3 regions of the Streptomyces sp. NPDC029152 genome follow, and region 1 is predicted to be linked to each of the others. Evidence: riboswitches for the same ligand, from Rfam matches in the RefSeq annotation. Region 1 holds a riboswitch; each other region holds the start of a gene.

Region 1 (2,254 bases):
GGGGTCGCCGAACCGGGAGGCGAGCATCACCAGCAGCGGACGGAACCGCTTGCCGCCGGCCCGCACCAGGTGCTGGGCGGCCTCCGTGATGAACGGCACCTCGCTTTTGGTTGCCTCAAGCAACCCTTCCTCGACGGCCGCCAATCCGGTCTGGACATCGGCTTCCAGAGCCTGGTCCCGCACGCTCAGCCCGAACGGCCCGACGACGGTCACGAGGGGTCTCCTGTCTGCTGGTGTCTACTGGCGATTACCTGGCTTGTCGATAGGTCGCTGCCACCACTCAAGTCAGCGTATCCGGTCACGTTTCGATCACCGCTAGCGCCCACCGTTACAGGCCGGTCGGTATCAGATCATGCGTGGCATGTTTTTGATCAGGCGATATGAGCAGATATCGTCCGACATCGCCAGAAAGGTGCGACACGGGACACGGAGCACGGAAGCCGCCACCGAAGATCCCACCACCCCTCCCGGCGGACCGCACCCCGAGAACATCACCCGTTCGGCATCCGCGCCCCCGTCCCGAACGGATGCCCGCCCGGCGCGAGGGGACACCGGAAGGGCCGCCGACGGCCAGGTGCGGCACGGGGTGCGCGCGTCCGGCCGGCCGCCCGGCCGGCGTCCGGTCCGCGCCCCACGCCGAAGCGACTCCGACCGGCGGCCGGTTGGCCACTAGTTGGCCCTAATGCCCGATTTGCCGCGCTTGTTGGAAGCAGTGAGTTGGCTCACGCCGCCGCGTCCGCCCGCTCCCCGCCGCGAGGACCCCCACCCCTTTGCCCCGTAGGGGAGTTGAGGCTTGGCACTCGCAAAGGATCAAGTACCTCAAATGCCCCAGAACAAGGTCAACAAGCACGTCGGGTGATTCCTGCACTTGTTTCGGACATGTGCTCTCGCATACGTTCCCGGCCTGTCAGGCGGACGCCGAATCCTGCCACCGCCCGACACACAGTCATCCACTCGACACACTCGCAGGCAGGAGCGGGGGACCCAGGTAAGCCGCCGTGCCGGACACCACCGGCGCGGCTCGGGGTGAAGCCGTACCCGTCAGGGCACGGCCGGGCACCTCCCCGCCCGAACCCGACAGCTCACCTCGCAGGCGTAGGAGAGGGACACACATGCCTGCCAACGGTCAGAACCGTCACGCCCGAACCGGCCGCCTCGCCCGCACGCTCGCCGTCGCCGGCACCGGCGTCGCCGTGCTCGCCCTGCCGCTCGTCGGTGCCGCCACCGCGTCCGCCGCCACCCCGGCCGCCACGACCACCGCCGTCACCGCGACGACGGCGTACCCGGACAACCTCGACGGCTGGATCCGCGAGTCGCTGGACATCATGGCCCGGCACGGGATCCCCGGGACGTACGACGGCATCCACCGCAACGTCATGCGGGAGTCGTCCGGCAACCCGCTCGCCATCAACAACTGGGACGTCAACGCCGTCAACGGCACCCCGTCCAAGGGCCTGCTCCAGGTGATCGACCCGACCTTCCGGGCGTACCACGTCCCCGGCACCTCCTGGGACTCGTACGACCCGGTCGCCAACATCACCGCCGCCTGCAACTACGCGGCCGCCCGGTACGGCTCCATCGACAACGTCTTCGGCGCGTACTGAGCCACCCCGCGCTCCATGACATGACCGGATGAACCGGTCCACACCGACACGCGGCGGCGTGTCAGGAGGTTCCGAAGATCCGCTCGAGGACGACGGCCACGCCGTCGTCCTCGTTCGTCGTGGTGACCTCGTCGGCGACCGCCTTGAGTTCGGGGTGGGCGCCCGCCATGGCGACCCCGCGGGCCGCCCAGTGGAACATGGGGATGTCGTTGGGCATGTCGCCGAAGGCGATCGTCCGCCGCCGGCTCAGCCCGAGGCGTTCGGCGGCGAGCGCGAGACCGGTCGCCTTGGTGACCCCGCACGGCTGGAGCTCCACCGTCCCCGGCCCCGACATCGTGACCGTGGCGAGGGAACCGACCACCGCGCGCGCCGTGGCGGCCAGCTCGTCGTCGGACAGGTCGGGGTGGCGCAGCAGCACCTTGCTGATCGGCTCGCTCCACAGCTCGTCGCGCCGCTCCACCCGCACCGCGGGCAGGGTCGGGTGGGGCATCAGGTAGCCCGGCTCGATGAGCGTCAGCCCGTCGACGCCGTCCTGGTCGACCGCGGCGTACACCTCGCCGACCTCCGCCTCGATCTTGCCGAGCGCGGCCTCCGCCAGTTCCCGGTCCAGGGTGACCGACCACAGCATCCGGTGCGCGCCGGCGTCGTAC
Region 2 (2,254 bases), on a different contig from region 1:
TGTACGTGAAGTCGCCCTCGGGGCGCCGGTCGGCGAGCAGTACGGCGAACCGGTCGGCCCAGCCGACGAACGCACCGTCGGGGCCGGGATCGCCGACGCCCTCGGTGAAGCTGTCCCCCAACGCCACGTACGACCCGATCACTGTCCTGCTGTCACTCTTCGAATCGTCTGCCACGTCGGCCCATGATTCACCTTGGAATGTGACCTACGCGACCGTAGGAAGGGGTTGACGGGCGGTGAGAAAGGCCACTCCTAAAGTGTTCGCCAACTCAGGAATAAGCACGGGCCGGTGACGGACGCACCGGAGGCCGGACCCGGGGATCGGGGTCCGGCCTCCGGTGGCGCGGGGACCGCGCGGGAACCGCCGTCAGACGGAGACGCCGTGCGAGCGCAGGTAGGCGATCGGGTCCACGTCGGAGCCGTAGTCCGGCGTGGTGCGGATCTCGAAGTGCAGGTGCGGGCCGGTCACGTTGCCGGTGGCGCCCGAGAGGCCGACCTGCTGGCCCGCCGTCACCGACTGACCGGCGGAGACGGAGAGCGAGGACAGGTGGGCGTACTGGGCGTAGTGGCCGTCGGCGAGCTTGATGACGACCTGGTTGCCGTACGCGCCGCCCCAGCCGGCGGAGACGACCGTGCCCGCGCCGACGGCCTTCAGGGAGGTGCCGGTCGGGACGACGAAGTCGGTGCCGGTGTGGTAACCGCTGGACCACATGCTGCCGGACTGGTGGTAGGGGGTGCCGATGCCGCCGGCCACGGGGGCGGTGTAACCGCCGGTGGCGCCGGCGGACGGGGTGCTCGTGTCCGAGGACTCCGACGCGGAGGACTTCGGCGAGGTGGTCTTCGCGGTGTCCGACGCCTTCTCGGCGGTCTGCGCGGAGGACTTCCCGGCCGGCTTCTCGGCGGACTTCTGCGCGGACGGCGAGGACTTGGCGGTGCCGGTCGCGGCCTTCCGGCCGATCGACAGTTCGAGACCCGGGTGGATGAGCGACGGGTCGGAGCCGACGACCTCGCGGTTGTCCGCGTACAGCTTCTTCCAGCCGCCGTCGACGTGCTGCTCGTCGGCGATCTTCGAGAGGTAGTCGCCGCTCTTCACGACGTAGGTGTGCGAGGCCGGGCCCTTGTCGGCCGACTGCTGCGCACCGGCCGCGACGGACTGTCCGGCGACGGAGTGCGCGGGGGCGGCCTGGGCGGCGGCGGCGCCCATCAGCGGGAGCGCGAGCGCGGCGCCCCCGGTTCCGGCGATGGCGATGGTGCGGGTGAGGCGCTGGGCCTTGGTACGGCGGTGCTTACCCTTCGCGGGCATGGCGGATTCCTCTCCGGCGCCTGCGAGGTGAGCTGTCGGGTGCGGGCTGGAGATGCCCGGCCGCGTCCTGACGCGGCTTTACCCCGAGCCTGTTCCGGGAACCGGAACAGGCGGTCTTACCTGTGGGTCCCCCGCTCCTGCCGTGTACGGGTGGTGGACGAGTGCGGGCTCCGGTCGGCGGCAGGATTAGGCGTCCGTCCGGATCGGTGGTGAACGTAAGGGACCAAGATGCGAACGGACAAGCGAGAGGTTCCCCGGACAGGCGTTCCGCTTGATCCTTTACGGGAACCAGCGGTCACACTCCGTCAATCCTGTGCGCACCCCTTTCCGTAAACCCCCTCGAAAAGCGCCTGAATTACGTGAACATGACCAGCAACGCACGGTCACCTCTATGACGCTGCTCACGAGAGATGCACCAGCTCCCTTTATTTCCTTGCAAGTTGAGGTAAGTCAGGTAATTGGGACAGAAGGCGCATATAGCTCCCATTCGGCCCCGGCGGCTGCCCCGTGGACGACTCGTTGCCGCAGGCAAGGGATGCCGTATCGTCGGCTGGACGCCCGACGGCGAGCAGCGCCGGCGGGGCGGAGTGGGAGGAGCCCCCGTGACGCAGCAGGTCCCGTCGACCGAACCCGAGCTGGCCGGCGTGCGCAACTTCCGGGACGTGGGCGGACTGCCGACCACGGACGGACGGCGCGTGCGCCGGGGAGTGCTGTTCCGCAGCGGCCACCTCGCGCACGCCACCGCGGAGGACGCCGCGTTCCTCGCCTCGTTGGGGCTGCACACGATCTTCGACTTCCGCAACGCCGCCGATCACAAGCTCGAGGGCCCGGACGTCGAGCTGCCGGGCGTGCGCAACGTGAACCTGCCGCTGAGCGACCCGGCCGACGGCGCCGAGTTCTGGACGATGGTCCGCGACGGCGACCTCGACCAGCTGCGCGCGATCCTCGCGG
Region 3 (2,254 bases), on a different contig from region 1:
GGTGGCGTCCAGGTCGAACATGGCCTGGTCGATCAGGCGCTGCTCGGTGGCGTCGTAGCCGACCAGCTCCGGGCCGATCTGCTCGATGACGGCGAGGACGGCCTTCTCGACGCCCTTGCCCTGGTAGCGGTTGGGGTCGCCGTCACGGAGCTCGATGGCCTCGAAGGCACCGGTGGAGGCACCGGACGGAACGGCGGCACGCCCCGTGCTGCCGTCGTCGAGGCCGACCTCGACCTCGACCGTGGGGTTGCCTCGGGAGTCCAGGATTTCCCGGGCTACGACGACGTCGATGGACGGCACGAGCATCTCCTTCTTCGATGTGACGCTTCGGTGTGACGCGGGTCCGCAGGACCGCAGCGGCTCTGCGGGACGAGCCTAACCGGCTCCGGGCGATCGGCCAGCCGGTCGCCCACCCGATGGACAGAACCGAGCGTAAATTGTTTCCGAACGGAACAAAGACCGTTCGCGGAAACCCGGGGAACCTTCCGGCCCCGGGACGCGAAAAACCCGCCCCGGTGCGTACGGGGGAACACGCACCGGGGCGGGAGCAGGGGCGGGCCGCCGCCTACTTGAGGTGCAGCTGCTGGCCCGGGTAGATCAGGTCGGCGTCGGCGACGATGTCGTCGTTCAGCTCGAACAGCTTCGCCCAGCCGCCCTCGACGTGCTGCTCCGTGGCGATCGAGCTGAGCGTGTCGCCCGTGACGACCTTGTACTCGCCGTCGCCCTTCTCGACCTTCTTGCCGGTCGGGGTGGTGACGGTCTTCTCCGTGGAGGCGGTCTTCTCCTCGGCCTGCTTCTCGGCGGCCGGACGCTCGGAGGAGCGGGAGGCCTTCTGCCCGGTGGAGCGCTCGGCCGTGGCACCGCCGCTCCGGCTCTGCGAGCTCTCGGAGCCGCCGGAGGACTGCGAGGAGCCGCCGTCCTGGCTCTCGCCGGAACCGCCGGTGTACGCGGCGCCCGACAGGCCGGTGCCGCAGACCGGCCAGGCACCCTTGCCCTGGCTCGCGAGCACCTTCTCGGCGACCGCGATCTGCTGCGACTTGCCGGCCTGGTCGGCGGTCGCGGCGTACTGCGTACCGCCGTAGGCGGCCCAGGTGGAGGCCGAGAACTGCAGGCCGCCGTAGTAGCCGTTGCCGGTGTTGATGGACCAGTTGCCGCCGGACTCGCACTGGGCGACGGCGTCCCACTCGGACGCGGTGGCGGCGGAGGCGTTGCCGGCCGCCATCAGCGGGGCGGCGACGGCGGCACCGGTGACGCCGGCGACGGCGATGACACGGGTGGCCTTGGACGGACGACGGTGCTTGCCCTTGCCGGAAAACAGCATGGTTGATCCCCTCACCGACGCCTGCGAGGTGAGCTGTCGGGTTCGGGCCGGTTGAGTTGCCCGGCCGGGTCCCTCACGGAACTCGGCTTCACCCCTAGCCGCTCCGGACCGACTGTCCGGTGCGGCACCTACCTGGGTCCCCCGCTCCTGCCTGCGGCGCTCGACGCGACGACTGTTCCCGTACCTCCGCTGGCAGGATTCGGCGTTGCGGCGGTCGGGGCCCGCGGTGGCGAGCGATCACGACCGTAGGCACGCGCTCCGCGGATTTTCAAAGACGATCACGGCTTCTGAGACCTATCTCTCACGTGATCCAAAACGGACATAAAGCCTCTAACCGTGACGCGAACTAGCCCTGGTTCTGGCCCGGTTCGTCCGTGACGGTGAGCGTCTGACCGGGCAGGATGTGGTCCGGGTCGGCACCGACGACGTCCTTGTTGTCGGTGTAGAGGGAGTGCCATCCGCCGTCGAGCTCAAGGGAGTCGGCGATGCCCCAGAGGCTGTCGCCCGAACGGACGGTGTACGAGCCGTCCGTGAGGCCGCGGGCGCCGCTCCCGTCGCGCGAGGCGTGCCGCCCCGACGACTCCGCCGCACGGCCGTCCGGCGCGCCCTCTTCGGCACTGCCCCCGCGGTGCCGGCCGGTCGCGGGGTCCTCGGTGCCGACGAGCCCCGAAACGGCGTCGTTCCGCCCCGACTTGTCCGGCTCGTCGCCTTCCGGAGCGGAGACTTCCCCCCTGCCGGACACCTGGGCGTCACCATCGGCCGGGACGCCGGACGGGGATGAAGTGTCGGACTTGGCCGTTTTCTCCCCAGGGTCCGACGCGGCATCGGTCGTGGCCGAGGCGGACGGCGAAGGGGACTGGGACCGGGACGGGGAGGGGGTCGCCGAAGGGGACGATTCAGGGACGGACGTGGCGGAATCGGTCAGGCCGGACG

Evidence for each region. Region 1 has a riboswitch for cyclic di-AMP ahead of ACZ4V6_RS32200 (transglycosylase SLT domain-containing protein). Riboswitches for the same ligand answer to the same signal wherever they lie in the genome.
Region 2: another riboswitch for cyclic di-AMP. It lies ahead of ACZ4V6_RS28055 (M23 family metallopeptidase); the one in region 1 lies ahead of ACZ4V6_RS32200 (transglycosylase SLT domain-containing protein).
Region 3: another riboswitch for cyclic di-AMP. It lies ahead of ACZ4V6_RS25940 (transglycosylase family protein); the one in region 1 lies ahead of ACZ4V6_RS32200 (transglycosylase SLT domain-containing protein).

Annotation. Positions count from the first base shown of each region.
Region 1 covers NZ_JBVHWR010000024.1:10,213-12,466, forward strand. Annotated here, with positions in the region: gene ACZ4V6_RS32195 (polyprenyl synthetase family protein) at 1-213, opposite strand, end outside; cyclic di-AMP (ydaO/yuaA leader) riboswitch at 946-1,111, shown strand; gene ACZ4V6_RS32200 (transglycosylase SLT domain-containing protein) at 1,113-1,604, shown strand; gene ACZ4V6_RS32205 (HAD family hydrolase) at 1,666-2,254, opposite strand, start outside.
Region 2 covers NZ_JBVHWR010000015.1:144,241-146,494, forward strand. Annotated here, with positions in the region: gene ACZ4V6_RS28050 (SGNH/GDSL hydrolase family protein) at 1-142, opposite strand, end outside; gene ACZ4V6_RS28055 (M23 family metallopeptidase) at 368-1,303, opposite strand; cyclic di-AMP (ydaO/yuaA leader) riboswitch at 1,308-1,466, opposite strand; gene ACZ4V6_RS28060 (tyrosine-protein phosphatase) at 1,906-2,254, shown strand, end outside.
Region 3 covers NZ_JBVHWR010000013.1:84,449-86,702, forward strand. Annotated here, with positions in the region: gene eno (phosphopyruvate hydratase) at 1-300, opposite strand, end outside; gene ACZ4V6_RS25940 (transglycosylase family protein) at 566-1,321, opposite strand; cyclic di-AMP (ydaO/yuaA leader) riboswitch at 1,325-1,490, opposite strand; gene ACZ4V6_RS25945 (transglycosylase family protein) at 1,668-2,254, opposite strand, start outside.